DNA from 3 places in the Butyrivibrio sp. WCE2006 genome. Region 2 is predicted to be linked to each of the others. Evidence: predicted binding sites of a transcription regulator. Region 2 holds the regulator's gene; each other region holds the start of a gene.
What was found. The regulator NrdR, encoded in region 2, represses ribonucleotide reductase genes. The targets are predictions, from matches to a motif close to CACAANATNTTGTG.
Positions count from the first base shown of each region.

Region 1: nrdD (anaerobic ribonucleoside-triphosphate reductase) is a predicted target of NrdR. The motif match lies at 1,554-1,567, and genes of this name have one in related genera.
Region 3: T501_RS09580 (ribonucleoside triphosphate reductase) is a predicted target of NrdR. The motif match lies at 3,156-3,169, and genes of this name have one in related genera.

Region 1 covers NZ_JNKH01000008.1:109,774-115,523, forward strand. Annotated here, with positions in the region: gene T501_RS07745 (SH3 domain-containing protein) at 1-191, shown strand, start outside; gene T501_RS07750 (hypothetical protein) at 182-634, opposite strand; gene murI (glutamate racemase) at 666-1,496, shown strand; gene nrdD (anaerobic ribonucleoside-triphosphate reductase) at 1,670-3,886, shown strand; gene nrdG (anaerobic ribonucleoside-triphosphate reductase activating protein) at 4,119-4,649, shown strand; gene T501_RS07770 (TatD family hydrolase) at 4,720-5,484, opposite strand; gene rsmA (16S rRNA (adenine(1518)-N(6)/adenine(1519)-N(6))-dimethyltransferase RsmA) at 5,504-5,750, opposite strand, start outside.
Region 2 covers NZ_JNKH01000003.1:177,153-182,902, forward strand. Annotated here, with positions in the region: gene T501_RS03825 (FtsW/RodA/SpoVE family cell cycle protein) at 1-1,086, shown strand, start outside; gene T501_RS03830 (cell division protein FtsQ/DivIB) at 1,096-1,896, shown strand; gene ftsZ (cell division protein FtsZ) at 1,975-3,216, shown strand; gene nrdR (transcriptional regulator NrdR) at 3,465-3,977, shown strand; gene T501_RS03845 (ABC transporter substrate-binding protein) at 4,104-5,711, shown strand.
Region 3 covers NZ_JNKH01000011.1:108,897-114,646, reverse strand. Annotated here, with positions in the region: gene T501_RS09590 (sensor domain-containing diguanylate cyclase) at 1-110, opposite strand, end outside; gene T501_RS09585 (glycosyl hydrolase 115 family protein) at 152-3,052, opposite strand; gene T501_RS09580 (ribonucleoside triphosphate reductase) at 3,265-5,709, shown strand.

The DNA of each region.
Region 1 (5,750 bases), on a different contig from region 2:
TAGTCACAACCGCGGATCTGAATTTAAGAAATACGCCATCTACAGCCAGTGATGAATTTATTGTCACGAAGGTTCCCAAGGGAACGGTCATTGACAGGGTGGCTGTAAGTGACGATGGGGAGTGGGCTCAAATTAATTATGAAGGTCAGCTTCTCTTTTGCTCTATGAAATACGCGGCAGTTCAGGAATAAAAGTTATGGATCCACGAATAGAATGGATCAAGGGCCTCACAGAAATCCTCATATCGGGAGCAGAGGTTTTCGATTTTTTCAAGTATTTCTGATGAGGATACTTTGTTGTCGAGCGCATCGGCAAGTTTTTGAGCGCATTTTGATTCCAGAATACGTATGTCCATGTTTATTAGAATATCCTCATAAAGCTGTTCTACACCTGAGAACAGATGAGGATATTTTTTGCGGATATAAGAGAGCTCATCCAGGAAAATCTCTCTTCTCTGTAAAAGGAACAGAGTATAAACGGGCTCAACAATTTTACGAGGCTCGATTTCGTCCTGGTAAGATCCGTCTTCATAGTCGAGACCGTAGGTGTAGTATTCACAAAGCTCCTGAATAAATGGGCTTACATGTGAATCGTCATATAATTTTTGTAGTTCAAATGTAATTAAATCTTTCATAATTAATAATGATACAACAAGGAGAGAAGATATGCGAATAGGAATTTTTGATTCCGGTATCGGAGGACTATCAGTTCTTAACGAAGCTTATCATAGATTTCCTGACGAGGAATATATATTTTATGCGGATACCAGGCATGTACCCTATGGCTTAAAGACCGAAGAAGAGATTAAAGGTTTTACCGATGAAATAGTAAAATTTTTAATCGGAAAGAAAGTTGATGCAATAGTGATAGCCTGCAATACAGCAACAAGTGTTTCTGTTGAAATGCTAAGGGAAAAATATGATCTTCCGATTTTGGGAATGGAACCTGCTGTAAAACCGGCAGTGGAGAATGCTGAAGATTGTGATAAAAGGATTCTGGTTATGGCAACACCTGTGACAATCAGAGAGAAGAAACTAGCTAATCTTCTCATGAGAGTTGATGTAAAGCACAGAGCCGATCTTTTGGCGATGCCGGAACTTGTTGGATTCGCAGAACGTGAGGATTATGAAAGCGATGCTGTAAAGAACTATATAAGGAAACAATTTTCAGAAATAGGGGCTACGGATGAGAAATACAGTACGCTGGTTCTTGGATGTACGCACTTTAATTATTTTAAGCCTTTATACAGAGAAATTCTCGGTGAAAAAATGCTTCTGGTAGATGGAAATTACGGAACAGTTCATCATCTTGGAGACGTTCTTGGATTAAATATTAAAAAAGATGCAGATAGTAAGATCATCTTTAACCAACCACAAGATATAGTGGTTGGTTATCATACCAGCTACTATGAGTCAGGAGACGAAATTACGGATAACAACAGATTGTCTAAATACCTTAGAATGCTGAACAGGCTTGAGTTTGTAAGGAATATTTGATAACGATAAATTGTTACTTGATTAATACTATATAATGTATTATATTTTATATATAGCCACAAGATATAGTTTCGGGTGGCTATTATTTTTCCAAAAAATTAGATTTTAAGCGCAACAAGTATAAAATTCTAGAGGAATTATTGATTATTATTTAATAACTAGGGGGTTAACCAGTGAAGATTATTAAGAGAAGCGGTAAAGAGGTTACTTTTGATGGTTCCAAGATATTGGCAGCTATCGAGAAGGCAAATAAGGAAGTGACTCCTGACCAGAGCTTATCTGAAGATCAAATTAAGGACATTGAAGCTAAGGTAGAGGAGAAGTGCAATAGACTTACCAGAGCGGCAAACGTTGAGGAAATCCAGGATATGGTTGAGGATGGACTCATGGAGTCCGGTAAATTTGAGGTTGCCCGCAAATATATAACATATCGCTATCGTCATGCCCTTGTCCGTAAGTCTAATACTACTGACGAGCAGATTATGTCTCTCATCGAGTGCAGCAATGAAGAGGTTAAGCAGGAGAATTCCAACAAAAATCCTACTGTAAACAGCGTGCAGAGAGATTATATGGCAGGCGAGGTGAGCAGAGATATTACCCGTAGATTCCTTCTGCCGGAGGATGTTGTTAAAGCTCACAAGGACGGAATAATACATTTCCATGATTCAGATTATTTTGCTCAACATATGCACAATTGCTGTCTTGTGAATCTTGAGGATATGCTCCAGAACGGAACAGTTATTTCAGAGACTATGATAGAGAGACCCAAGAGTTTCTCTACCGCATGTAATATAGCAACTCAGGCCATCGCACAGATAGCAAGCTCACAGTATGGCGGACAGAGTATTACACTTTCACATCTTGTACCCTTTGTAGATGTAAGCAGACAAAAGTTCAGAAGAGAAGTGCGTCAGGAATTTATAGATGCAGGTATGGACGCTACAGATGAACAGATAAAGGATATTGCTGAGATGCGTGTGCGCAAGGAGATAGAGCGTGGCGTACAGGTTATCCAGTATCAGGTCATCACATTGATGACTACAAATGGTCAGGCACCTTTCATCACAGTCTTTATGTATCTTGATGAGGTTCCGGAGGGACAGCTTCGAGATGACCTTGCACTTGTTATAGAAGAGATGCTTAAGCAGAGAATCATCGGTGTAAAGAACGAAAAGGGAGTCTATATTACTCCTGCATTTCCTAAGCTTATTTATGTTTTGGATGAGGACAATATCCATGAAGGTACTCGTTACTGGTACCTTACACAGCTTGCGGCTAAGTGCACAGCTAAGAGAATGGTGCCGGATTATATTTCTGCCAAGAAGATGAAGGAATATAAATCAGGCGATGTTTATCCATGCATGGGTTGCAGAAGCTTCCTTACAGTCGACAGCGAAGAAAATGCTGAGGGATTGTGCAATAAGGGTAATATTTCAAAAGCACAGAATTATACAGAGGGTGAACATAAATATTACGGACGATTCAATCAGGGTGTTGTTACAATAAATCTGGTAGATGCAGCATGCTCTTCAGGCGGTGATGAAGCAAAATTCTGGGAAATCATGGAAGAGCGCACGGAGTTATGTAAAAAGGCACTGATGTGCAGACATAATCGCCTTATTGGAACTCCTTCAGATGTTGCACCTATTCTTTGGCAGAACGGAGCTCTTGCAAGACTTAAAAAGGGTGAGACTATTGATAAGCTTCTTTATGGAAACTATTCAACTATTTCACTGGGTTATGCAGGACTTTGTGAGTGTACAAAATTCATGAAGGGTGTGACACACACTGATCCTGCCGGTAAGGATTTTGCTCTGAGAGTAATGCAGTTCATGAATGATAAATGTGCTAAATGGAGAGCTGAGACAAATATTTCCTTTAGCCTTTATGGAACACCTCTTGAATCTACAACATACAAATTCGCAAGAGCGCTTCAGAAGCGTTTCGGAATTATCGATGGTGTAACAGATAAGAACTATATAACAAACAGCTATCATGTTCATGTAACTGAGAAGATCGATGCATTTACAAAGCTTAAGTTTGAATCTGAGTTCCAGGCACTTTCTCCTGGAGGAGCTATCAGCTATGTTGAAGTTCCGAACATGAACGATAACATAGAGGCAGTACTTTCTGTAATGCAGTATATCTATGAGAACATTATGTATGCTGAGCTCAACACAAAGAGTGATTACTGCCAGTGCTGTGGTTATAATGGAGAGATACAGATCGAAACTGATATAGATGGAAAGCTCATCTGGAAATGTCCTAACTGTGGAAATACAGACCAGGCAAAGATGAATGTAGCCAGACGTACATGTGGATACATTGGTACGCAGTATTGGAATCAGGGACGTACACAGGAGATTAAAGAGAGAGTATTACATCTGTAAATATTTGGGATTTTCAGTTTGACGGAAATTCTAATTTTGTTCTCCGGCATGATCAGAAAACGTAAATCATATTAAATATAGAAAGGGGCTATCTTTAGGTAGTCCCTTTTTGACTTATTGGAATTCCGGTGGAATTTCATAAAATAAACAGCACCTTGCTATGAATGACCATTCACATGAGAATGTCGCAATTGATATTCATAATTTAATGAAAGAATATAGGAAATAAAATATGAACTATGGAGAAATAAAGACTACAGATATTGCTAATGGACAGGGGGTAAGAACTTCCTTGTTTGTATCAGGCTGCACTCACCATTGTAAAGGCTGCTTCAATGAGGAGACATGGGATTTTAATTTTGGAAAGCCTTTCACAGAGGAAGCGCAGGATGAAATTATAGAGTCCCTGAAGCCTGCATATATCGCAGGACTTACAATTCTTGGTGGCGAGCCTATGGAGATATTAAATCAGAAGGCTATAAATCCGTTTATTAAGCGTATAAAAGAGGAACTTCCGGGAAAAAACATATGGATTTACAGTGGTTATACCTGGGAAGAACTATTGGATGAAAATAATAAAAGATGCCACTCGGATGATACCATGGAAATACTGAATAATATCGATATGCTGGTGGATGGAGAATTCAAGCTGGATCTTAAAGATATAACATTAAAATTCAGAGGGTCTTCCAATCAGAGAATTATCATGGTTCAGGAATCGTTACGGGCCGGGGAAATTATTCTGTCAGAGTTAAATAATTAACTGTTACATGTTTCCCACGCCCATAAATTATCCGAAGCCTATTCTGGTCAAGGCTGCATGAAGTCGAATATTACAGATGATAAAGTCTTCTGGCATTATTGTCTGTAATGGCAATGACTTCTTCTGCGGAAAGATTCTTGATTTCAGCAATCTTTTCTATGACAAACGGCAGGTTAAGGGAAGAATTCCTTTTTCCTCTGTAGGGTTCAGGTGATAGATAAGGAGAATCGGTTTCTATAACGAGCTGCTCAATGGGAGCATACTCGACAACTTCACGAAGTTTTCTTCCGTTTTTGAAAGTTATTACTCCGCCGATTCCCAGGAAAAATCCCATATTAAGATATTCTCTTGCTGTTTCAACTGAATAGGAGAAACAGTGAATGTCACCGCCAACTTCTCTGGCATTTAAAGCTTTCATCATATCAAGAGTATCCTTAGCAGCATCTCTTGAGTGAATGATAACAGGGAGTTTTGTGCGCTTTGCCATTTCTATCTGGGCCTCAAACCACTTTTTCTGGATGTCTTTTGACGGTTCATCGTAATGATAATCGAGACCAATTTCGCCAACGGCTACGGCTTTCTCATAAGAACACATTTCTTCGAGCCATTTCAATTCTGAATCGTTCATTTCAGCAGAATCACTGGGGTGTACACCTATGGTTGTATAAATGAATGGATATTTTTTCGTCAGTTCAATAGATTGTTCTACAGTTCGTTTACTGGAAGTTGCGTTTACAATAGTTCCAATTCCATTTTCCTTCATAGAGGATAAAAGTAAATCTCTGTCGCTATCAAATGCCTCATCATCATAATGAGCGTGTGTTTCAAAAATCATTAGTTCTCCTTAAAATGCTTTACTTAGTCAGGGGATAGAGTAAATTTGCAAGTCTGGCAAATTCTTCCAAGCTCAGTTTTTCCCCGCGAATTGATGGATTAAGCCCCATCTCTTCAAGTGCGGATACTACCTGTTGTCTGTCAAGACCAAGGTTTCCGTTTGCAACGCCATTGGAAAGGGTTTTACGTCTTTGTGCAAAGGCTGCCCTGATAACAGAAAACATGAATTTTGAGTCAACAACATCTACAGGAGGATTCTTGTGGCAT
Region 2 (5,750 bases):
TTTGTTGTACTGTTTCTGCTTGTATTTGGCCTTGTAATGCTGTATTCGACCAGCTCATATGATGGAAGACTTAAGTATGAGGATTCGGCATATTATTTAAAGCATCAGCTTATGCCGACATGCCTTGGTGTGGGAGTTATGATGCTTGTATCAAGGATTCCCTATCATTTATACAGTAAGCTTTCATCGCTTGCCTATGTGATGGCTATAACTTTGATTTTGCTGGTAAAAACACCTCTTGGTATGGAGATTAACAAGGCGAGACGCTGGATCAAAATATTCGGTGTCTCAGTTCAGCCGGCAGAAGCTGCAAAGCTTGCAATGATAATTGTGCTGGCGACTTTTATAAGTAAACTGGGGAAAGGGATTACGCAGCCAAAAGCATTCTGGGTGGTACTTGGAGTTCCGGTTCCCGTATCTCTTCTGGTTTGGAAAGTAACAAGTAACCTTAGTTCTGCAATCATAATTTTTGGAATTGCTTTTCTGATGCTCTTTGTATCCACTCCGGGATACAGAAAGTTTATTGCCATAACCGCAGCCGGAGTAGCTGCAGCGGCAGGAGTGGTAGCTCTGGTTGTGAGAGCGGGATACCACAGTGAGATGAACTATCGATTTGGTCGTATTCTTGCATGGCTCGATCCTGAAGCTTATGTAAATGATAAGGGATATCAGACTCTTCAGTCTCTTTATGCAATAGGCTCAGGCGGAATATTTGGAAAAGGTCTCGGAGAGAGTATGCAGAAGCTTGGCTTTATTCCTGAGGCACAAAATGATATGATTTTTTCAATCATTTGCGAAGAACTTGGAATAGTCGGTGCTATTGCTGTTATGATCATGTTTGTCATACTCATTTACAGAATGATGATAATTGCGCAGAATGCACCTGATATGTACGGGGCACTTCTGGTTATAGGAGTTATGGCACATATATCAATTCAGGTTATTCTTAATATTGCGGTTGTAACCAATACTATTCCAAATACAGGAATAACACTTCCTTTTATCAGCTATGGTGGCACGGCCGTTCTTTTCCTTCTGACAGAGATGGGAATAGTATTTAATGTGGCCAGACATATTGAAGTGTAAAGGGCTGGTATGATGGCAAATAAAAGTCGAAGAGTAAAAAGAAAGACAGAACATGCTCCCCGAAAGGGCTTTGGGGAGCTGTTTTTTCTACATAAGAGCCTGTTTTTCATCGGCGCATTTGTTTTGATATTGTTGATTGGCGTGATGTCTGCGCTATTATACGTATCGAATAATTACACTATTACAAATGTTTATGTAGATGGAAACATTCACTATACGGATGAAGAAGTAATGAACATGGTTATGACGGATAAGCTTGATAAAAACTCGCTATATCTGTCACTGAAGTATAGGAATAAGGAGATAACGGGGATTCCTTTTATCGAAAAGATGGATGTGGAGATCCTGGCTCCTGATACTGTAAGAATTAATGTTTATGAAAAAGCCATAGCAGGGTATGTGAAATATCTTGACAGGTACATATATTTTGACAGAGACGGAATAGTGGTTGAGACATCCGGCGAGCCGTCAAGTGATGTTCCACTGGTGCTTGGACTTAATTTTGATTATATTGTGCTTCATGAAAAGCTGCCTGTTGAAAATGATAATGTATTTTCAGAAATTCTGGACATAACACAATTATTGAATAAATATGACCTGAATGCTGATAAAATCTTTTTTGACAGTGATTTCCATTTATATGTTTATTTTGAAAATGTAGAAGTTAGTCTTGGAACTAATGACAACATAGATGAAAAAGTGATACAATTACAATATATTTTACCTGAGCTTCAAGGCAAAAGCGGCATCCTGGAAATGTCAGAATACGACTCAAATACTCAAAACATTACGTTTGAAGAGAAAAAATGAAATTCTAGGTTGTAAATTATATAAAAAAATTATAAAATGGCTTGTAGGAGTTTTAGGTTATGAAGGAGGAGCACTATCTTGCTTGAACTTAAGTCGAATGAAGCTGAATCCGGTGCCAAGATAATAGTCGTTGGGGTAGGTGGCGCAGGAAATAATGCTGTAAATAGAATGGTAGAAGAAAGTATTTCCGGTGTTGAATTCATCGGAATTAATACGGATAAGCAGGCTCTGCAGCTCTGCAAAGCACCAAAGCTTTTGCAGATCGGTGAGAAGCTGACCAAGGGACTTGGCGCAGGAGCTAAGCCTGAGATCGGTCAGAAGGCAGCCGAGGAGAGCCAGGAAGAGATCACTAATGCACTTAAGGGTGCTGATATGGTCTTTGTCACCTGTGGTATGGGTGGCGGTACCGGTACTGGTGCTGCTCCTGTTGTTGCTAAGATAGCAAAGGATATGGGGATACTTACTGTTGGTGTTGTTACCAAGCCTTTTGCTTTCGAAGCTCGTGTTCGTATGCAGAATGCACTTCAGGGCATTAATACTATAAAGAATAATGTTGATACACTTATCGTTATTCCTAATGATAAGCTTCTTCAGATTGTTGACAGACGTACAACAATGCCTGATGCACTTAAAAAGGCAGATGAGGTACTTCAGCAGGCTGTTCAGGGAATTACAGATCTTATTAATGTTCCCGCAGTTATCAACCTCGACTTTGCTGATGTACAGACAGTCATGAAGGAAAAAGGAATCGCACATATCGGTATTGGATTTGGTAAGGGCGATGACAAGGCTGCCGATGCAGTTAAGATGGCTGTTGAGTCTCCTCTTCTTGAGACTAAGATTGATGGTGCATCAAATGTCATTATCAATGTATCCGGTGACATTACACTTATGGATGCTTCAGTTGCATCAGATTATATTAGAAATCTTGCCGGCGATGATGTTAATATTATCTTTGGTGCTATGTATGATGAGAGTATGGCTGATACCTGCAATATTACTGTTATTGCTACAGGTATCGATGATAAGAATAACGTTTTACCGGCAGCGAAGCCTGTCGCAAAACCTGTTCAGCAGCCCACTGCACCTCAGGTTACACCTACAGTAACTCCTCAGGTACAGGTTCAGTCTAATCAGATAATGCCGGAGCCTACAATTGATACACTCACAGCGCGCAGTGCACAGCCGGTTCAACCCGCAAGACCGATAACTCCCCAGCCGACACCCAGACCGCAAGCAGGTCTTAATCGTGCTCCGGAGGTTAGAAGTTCCGTAGAAGCTAAGAGTCTTAAGATTCCGGATTTCTTGCAGAAAAAATAATTATATATGACTATTGTAAAGAGCAATCATTTTGTGGTTGCTCTTTATTTATGTTTTTAGGTTTGTAATGCTGCTTTTTTCCTTTGAGATGTCACTTTTTTTGTTCGTATTATCGCTTTTTTATGCGCATTATTGCTTTTTTGTGTGGAAAATTACGTTTAGTAATGTTACAATAATTTGTGTGGGTTAATAATTCATACACCAAATATTGATTTTCTATGTGCAAGGTGCACAGAAAGGTTAATGCTATGAAGTGTCCTTTTTGCGGTAAAGACAACACTCGTGTAATTGATTCAAGACCTGCTGATGATAATACGTCAATAAGACGCAGACGTGTATGCGACTCCTGTGGCAAGAGGTTTACAACCTATGAGAAGGTAGAGACTATCCCGCTGATTGTTATCAAGAAGGATAATAATCGTGAGCCTTATAACCGCGCTAAGATTGAAGCCGGTGTACTTAGAGCCTGCCATAAGAGACCTGTTAGTGCTCAGCAGATTACAAGCATTGTTGATGCTGTTGAGACTGAGGTATTTAATCTTGAGCAAAAGGAGATACCAAGCCGTATTATCGGTGAGCTCTGCATGGAGAAAATGAAGAATCTTGATCCGGTTGCATATGTGAGATTCGCTTCTGTTTATCGTGAATTCAAGGACGTTAATACATTTATGGATGAATTAAAGATTGTTCTTGAGAAGGAAGAGGAGGGCGTTATAACCGATTCAACAGATAAGAGCACTCCGCTTTTGAAAAAAGAATAACTTTTTTAATCCGATTCTTGGGTTTTGAAGAGATTCAATATTCTTTAACTTTATATTGACATCCCGTTCTTCTTTACGTATAGTTGATTAGGTTAAAAAACTTAATACGGAAGGAAGGATTGTAACATGATGAAGAAAAGTATTGGAAGGAGAAGCCTTTCCACTCTTTTGGTTGTGTTAACGACACTGACTCTTACATTGAGCGGATGCTCAAGTAAAAAGGCAGAGGAATCTACGGCAGATGCAACAGAAGCTACCGAGACCACCAGTTCAACGAACAGTGAAACGGAGGAAGCTGAGAGCACTGCGACAGAAGATGATCTTTCAAAGATTACCATTGGTATTCCCCAGGATATCGACAGTTTGGACCCGCACATGGCTACTTCGGCGGGATCTAGAGAGATACTGTTCAATATCTATGAAGGACTTGTTAAGCCAGATCAGGACGGTAATCTTAAGCCTGCTATAGCCAGTGACTACACAATTTCTGATGATGGAAAGGTTTACACATTCACACTGAGAGATGGAGTTAAGTTCCACGACGGTCAGACGGTTACGGCAGAGGATGTTAAATATTCTATAGAGCGTAACGCCGGTACCGATGGAACAGATCCGTTGATATCGGCTTTTTCTAATATTGAAAGTGTCGAGGTTCAGGATGACTCAACTATAGTGATGACACTGAAGGAAGCAAATACAGAGTTTTTGGCATATATGACAGTTGCCATTATACCTGCTGCTAATGAAGATCCTGAAGCTAATCCTATAGGAACAGGCCCCTACAAATTTGTTTCACGCTCTCCACAGGAGAATGTAGTTCTTACAAAGTTTGATGAATATTGGGGCGAGCCCGCATATATTCAGGATGTAGTGCTTAAGATTGAGGCAAACAGCGATGCTATTGTTATGGATCTTGAAGGCGGTTCGATAGATTTATTTGCCCGCGTAACATCAGCTCAGGTTTCACAGCTCTCAGATAAGTTTGATATATATGAGGGAACAATGAACCTTGTGCAGGCATTATATCTTAACAATGCAAAAGCTCCATTTGATAACGAGAAGGTTCGTCAGGCACTTTGCTATGCTATCGATCCTCAGACAATAATGGATTTTGTATCAGATGGTAAGGGAACAGAGCTTGGAAGTAGTATGTATCCTTCATTTGCAAAGTACTTTGATGCAAGTCTTAATGACACATACAACCAGGACATCGATAAGGCAAAGGAACTTCTTGCTGAGGCAGGATATGCTGATGGCTTTGATTTCACAATCACAGTTCCTTCAAACTACACACAGCATGTAGATACAGCACAGGTAATTGTTGAGGAGCTTAAGGAAATCGGTGTAAACGCAACAATACAGGAAGTTGAATGGAATTCATGGCTTGAGGATGTTTACACAAATCGTAATTTTGAATCAACAGTCGTAGGTGTTGATGCTTCAACTCTTACAGCTTATGCAATGCTTAGCAGATTTGAATCTGATGCCCACAATAATTTCATTAACTACAGTAATGCAGATTATGATAAGGCGTTGGAAGCAGCAATTGCAGCAGTTGATGATAATGAAAAAACTAAGTACTACAAGGAATGTGAGAAGATTCTTTCTGAGACAGCAGCAAATGTATATATACAGGATCTTCCGGAATTTGTAGCAGTTAATAAGAAGTTTACAGGATATACATTCTATCCGTTATATGCGCAGGATTTTTCTAAGATCAAACCTGCACAGTAATTTTTTAAAAATTATAATTTGAAATACGAGGAACACGCA
Region 3 (5,750 bases), on a different contig from region 2:
AGATGAAACAAAAGAGACTTATATGGATTTTTATTAGTATACACGTATACTTCGTTTAAAGCATCATGAACATCTGATATAGCTGTAAGTTCGTAGTTTAACTGTTTCAATATCCTATTCCTCTTAATGAATCAAAAAGCATCAAATTATATTATATTCCAAAAGGAGCAGGACCGAAATAGCTCTTTTTTAGTTCAGTTCCTTTTTTTATTAAAACAAGTTTTTCTAATATAAATTCCGGATCCGAAGCATATATATAAATGCAATTATCTCCTTTATTCAAATTAATATCCAAATTAACTGTCCTTCCACCGGTTAAAACCCCTTGAGCCCAGTCTTCATCCTGCCATTCGGTGTAATATTTGTCCGAAACAGAGCTTACTTCGACTGGCTCAGATTTATCTGTTCTGATGAAAAATTTGATCTGTCCGCCTCTATTGCAGGGATTTCTTGTAAGCAGGTATAAAATAAGTGTGTGTTGGCCTTCTTCCATTACAGATACATTATATTTTAAATATGGTGCTCTATCCGGACTTGTAAATCTTTTTCCAAAAGGCAATACCCTTAAAGCAGAGTTTTCCCTTCCAAGATAATTTATTACCTCAAAACTACTATCTTCCATTTCATTCTTTTCTGCAAAGTCCTTTGCACTTATACATATAAAGCCATTTCTTTCACTAAATTCTTTAGAATCCGTAGCTTTAGCGAATTTACCTGTTGCACTAATCTCCAGATCTACGTATGTTGTCTGTCCATTCTCAAAAGATATATCCACTCTTGCATTTGCCTTTTCTATGCCTTCTATCAGATTTCTATCAATACTGATTTTAATAGTTTTGCGCCCTGTATCAGTTACATCAACTCTTCCCTCTTTAGAGCTGAAAATAAGCCATTTTAGATCGCATGTTATTTTATAATTAAAGCTTGTATCTCCCTTACTGTCTATATCAAGCAATATTTCAGAACAGTCAGAATTTAATAATTCATCATTTACTAGAGCTGCCATATCCTGCCAATATGCACCCAAATGAACCCGTTTACTTCCTCTAAAGCTTACAGCTGCCTTGGCTGCTGAGATAGGTGAAACAGTATATACAACAGGATATGACCAGTCTCTGTCATCCCAGGTTTTGAATCCAGTATGCGCTGAACTTAAGCAATGGTTCCATTTTTTATTATTAAAGTTGTGAAATTCCTTTACATATATCTTATCTGCTTCAATCCTTCGCTTTATATCTTCTGCCAGAGTATTGGCGTATATATAACCCCTTTTAGCATATTCATGATTTATTGCTGTTTCACACCAGGCAATCACAAGATTAAGTGATGCCGCAGCCGGATAATAAATCATGCTCTTATATGCCAGCAAGGCTTCATCCCTCAATTCATCCTTTAATTCGTCAGCCAGTTGCAATATTTTAGCGGCACTTTCCATCACCCTGTCACATTCCCTGTAGTTTATGGGATGATAAATATTCTCATTCATCGTCTCCGGAGTTCTGGCAGCATTCCACTTTGTATAACCTTCAATGACCTTGAAAATTTTCTCTCTTTGTTCATCGGTAGTATAATTACCAAATTGCTTTTCTATCCAAAGTTTTAAGAACAAATCCGTTTTATTCGGTGCCTTTGCTCCCCATTTCTCATAGTCATAGGCGAGCTCCATGAAATAGCTAAGAGGATATTCCATCTCTTTCAAATCACCTACATTTACAATCCACATTTTTCTTACACCGGATTCGTACGCAAATGACATTTGTTCCCAAGTCTTAGTGAGCCTGTTACAATTTGTCCACTCGTAACTGATTGGTGCACCGTGATAGTCAAAATGGTAATACATTCCATATCCACCCGGATGATCACGCTCCTCATCTGTCGGAAGATTTCTGAGATTGCCATGATTATCATCACTTAACAAAAAAATAACATCTGAAAGTTCATCCCAATCCTTAAGTCCTTCACAGGTAGAATCCCCGTAGTAATAATCCTCTACCTCTTTATATATAGCGAGCATCCTGGGAGAATTATCAGTACCACCTTCCATATACTTATCAATTATCTGATTCTGTACTTTGATAACTCTTTTAAGAACATCTATATTATCCTTAAGTGTTGAATCTTCTGGAAGAAGCTTAGAATCAGCCTCTCCTCTCATACCAATCGTTATTATATTTTCAAAATCTTTATTCCTGTTTAATCCATCTTCCCAAAATTTTGTTATTGCTTTTTCATTCGAAATAAAACTCCAGGTAGAATCATTACCATATTCCCTATATTTATTTTGCCATTCAATGCCGGCCCGGCATAAGGGTTCATGATGTGAAGTACCCATGATTACACCGAGTTTATCCGCTAAAACTGCATTGGAAAGATCCGGACCATCCTCTGAAAATGATGAATTCCACATAGCCGGCCACATATAGTTTCCTTTAAGCCTGAGCAGAAGCTCAAATATTTTCCGATACGCTTGGGAGTTAATTCCTCCAAACTGCTCAGTTGCCCAGTTTCCAAACGCAGGCCACTCATCATTTATAAAAAAGCCTCTATACTCCACTGAAGGCTCTTTTGAAATATAAACTCCATCAAGTTTGATAACAGGATTGGTATCCTTTTTTGGCTTAACGTCGCCAAAGTAGATTAGCGGGGATACTCCCAGAAGTTCCGTAAAATGGAACATTCCATATATTGTTCCTCGTTTATCGCTTCCTGCAATAACCAGGGCTTTTTCAATAGCAGCATATTTTCCATCAAAGGGTTTATCTACAATCTGAAGCATGAATACTTCACGCTTTTTTTCAATGTCTTTCAGAGAAAGCTTACCTGATTGTTCCAAATCTGAAAGAATTCTGCTTCTGCCGATAGTCGCTATTATAACTACACTTTTTCCTTCACAATTTTCAAGATCAGATATAATAGCAGGCATTATATCCGTAACTTCGACTATATCCTTGCTAATGGTATCTCCAATAAGTTTAACTCCCTCAAAACTACTATCTTCTATCAAAATATTTACATTACTATTATCTGCTATCAGACTAAACTCATTCATCATTTTTCCTCCAAAACTACTGACTTAGAACTTATTTTATAATAAGAATATTCCTTATTCTCTCTACATATTGCTCTATTATGGTTATTTATACAGATAGCCGGCATACAATATATAGTATTTAAAAAACATTTGTTGTCTATATATTGAAATAAATATTCATCTGTGCTAATTTATTGTTATGGGTGAAACAACGTTTTTTGGGGGGTATTTCTATGTATGAAGTTGTAAAACGTGATGGAAGTATTGCGAAATTTGACATTTCTAAGATCTCTGCTGCAATTATCAAGGCCTTCGAGGCTCTTGAAAAACCTTATCATACAAGTGTAATTGACCTTGTATCTCTTCGAGTAGCTTCAGATTTCGAAGCAAAAATCTCAAATAATAAAATAACAGTCGAGCAGATTCAGGATAGCGTAGAAAAAGTATTATCGGAGTCGGGCTATTCTGATGTTGCAAAAACTTATATTCTGTACAGAAAACAGCGTGAAAAGGTACGTAACGTAAATTCTGCTTTGCTGAACTACAAAGATCTGGTAAATGATTACCTAAAAATCAATGACTGGCGTGTTAAAGAAAACTCAACCGTAACATATTCTATAGGTGGGCTTATTCTTTCAAATTCCGGCGCTATAACAGCCAATTACTGGCTTTCAGAGGTATATGATGATGAAATTGCCAAGGCTCACAGAAGTGCTGCTATACATATCCATGATCTTGCTATGCTTTCAGGTTATTGCGCAGGTTGGAGCCTGAAACAGCTCATACAGGAAGGCTTAGGCGGAATACCCGGAAAAATCACATCTGCACCGGCTAATCATCTCTCTACATTATGTAACCAGATGGTTAATTTCCTCGGCATTATGCAAAATGAATGGGCAGGAGCACAGGCATTTTCATCCTTTGATACATACCTTGCTCCATTTGTCAAAGTAGATAACCTTTCACAGGATGAGGTAAAACAGTGCATCCAATCATTCGTTTATGGTGTCAATACGCCAAGCAGATGGGGAACTCAGGCACCTTTCTCCAATATTACCCTTGATTGGACAGTTCCTGCGGATCTCAAGAATCTCAACGCCATTGTAGGCGGTAAGGAACTTGATTTTACATATGGTGAATGTCAGCATGAAATGGATATGGTAAACAAAGCATTCATAGAAATCATGATTGAAGGTGATGCAAATGGAAGAGGTTTCCAATATCCTATTCCAACATATTCAATAACCAGCGATTTTAATTGGGACGAGACCGAAAATAATAAGTTACTTTTCGAAATGACAGCAAAGTACGGTACCCCTTACTTTTCAAATTATATTAACTCAGATATGGAACCCAGTGACGTACGATCAATGTGCTGCAGATTGCGTCTGGATCTCCGTGAGCTTAGAAAAAAATCAGGCGGATTCTTTGGTTCAGGCGAATCCACAGGGTCTATAGGTGTTGTAACTATAAATATGCCACGTATTGCATATCTTGCTGAAGATGAAAAAGATTTCTACAGTAAGCTTGATCATTTAATGGATATTGCTGCAAGAAGTCTCAATACCAAGCGTCAGGTCATAAGTAAACTTTTGGATCAGGGATTATATCCTTACACAAAGCGCTATCTTGGTTCATTTGACAATCATTTTTCAACTATAGGTCTTATAGGTATGAATGAGGTTGGTCTGAATGCAAAGTGGCTTAGGGCTGATATGACAGATATTACAGTCCAAAACTTCACAAAAGAAGTATTAACTCACATGAGAGACCGTTTATCTGATTATCAGGAAAAATATGGTGATCTTTATAACCTGGAGGCAACTCCCGCAGAGTCAACAACATATCGTTTTGCCAAACATGATAAAGAACTTTATCCAGATATAATAACTGCCAATATGAATGGAACTCCTTACTATACCAATTCCTCTCATCTTCCGGTTGGTTATACAGATGACATATTCTCAGCTTTGGATATTCAGGATGAGCTTCAGACTCTTTACACTTCAGGAACGGTTTTCCATGCATTTCTTGGAGAAAAACTACCTGATTGGAAAGCTGCCGCTAATTTGGTACGTAAAATTGCAGAAAACTATAAATTACCTTATTATACAATGTCTCCGACCTATTCAGTTTGTAAGGAACATGGTTATTTATCCGGAGAACAGATTACATGTCCTCATTGTGGAAAGAAAACTGAAGTATATAGCAGAATAACCGGATATTATCGTCCGGTTGCAAACTGGAACGATGGAAAAGCTCAAGAATATAAGGATAGACAGGTTTACAACATAAAGCTTTCATCTATGCAGCATGATAAATCAAATCACAATGATACTTTACACAACTCTATTCAGTCACCGGCAATGGAAACAACAGTAAAAACTGCTTCGGAGCTGCAAAAAAACCTAATTAAAACAAAATCGGATAATCGATATACAGTTCTTCTTTTTAAGACAAAAACTTGTCCGAATTGCAAAATTGCCAGCTCAATACTCAATAAAGCAGGTATAGCTTATACTCAACTGGATGCAGATGAAAATGCTTTATTAGTTGAAAAATATGGTATCATGCAAGCACCTACATTGGTTGTTGCAGATAATAATGAATATCAAGCTTATGCTGGCGTTTCTAACATAAAAGAATGGCTAGCTGAAGCAAACTATACTAAGATTTAACAGTTTCCCAAATATCATAAATATCAGTTAACCCGTAAGGA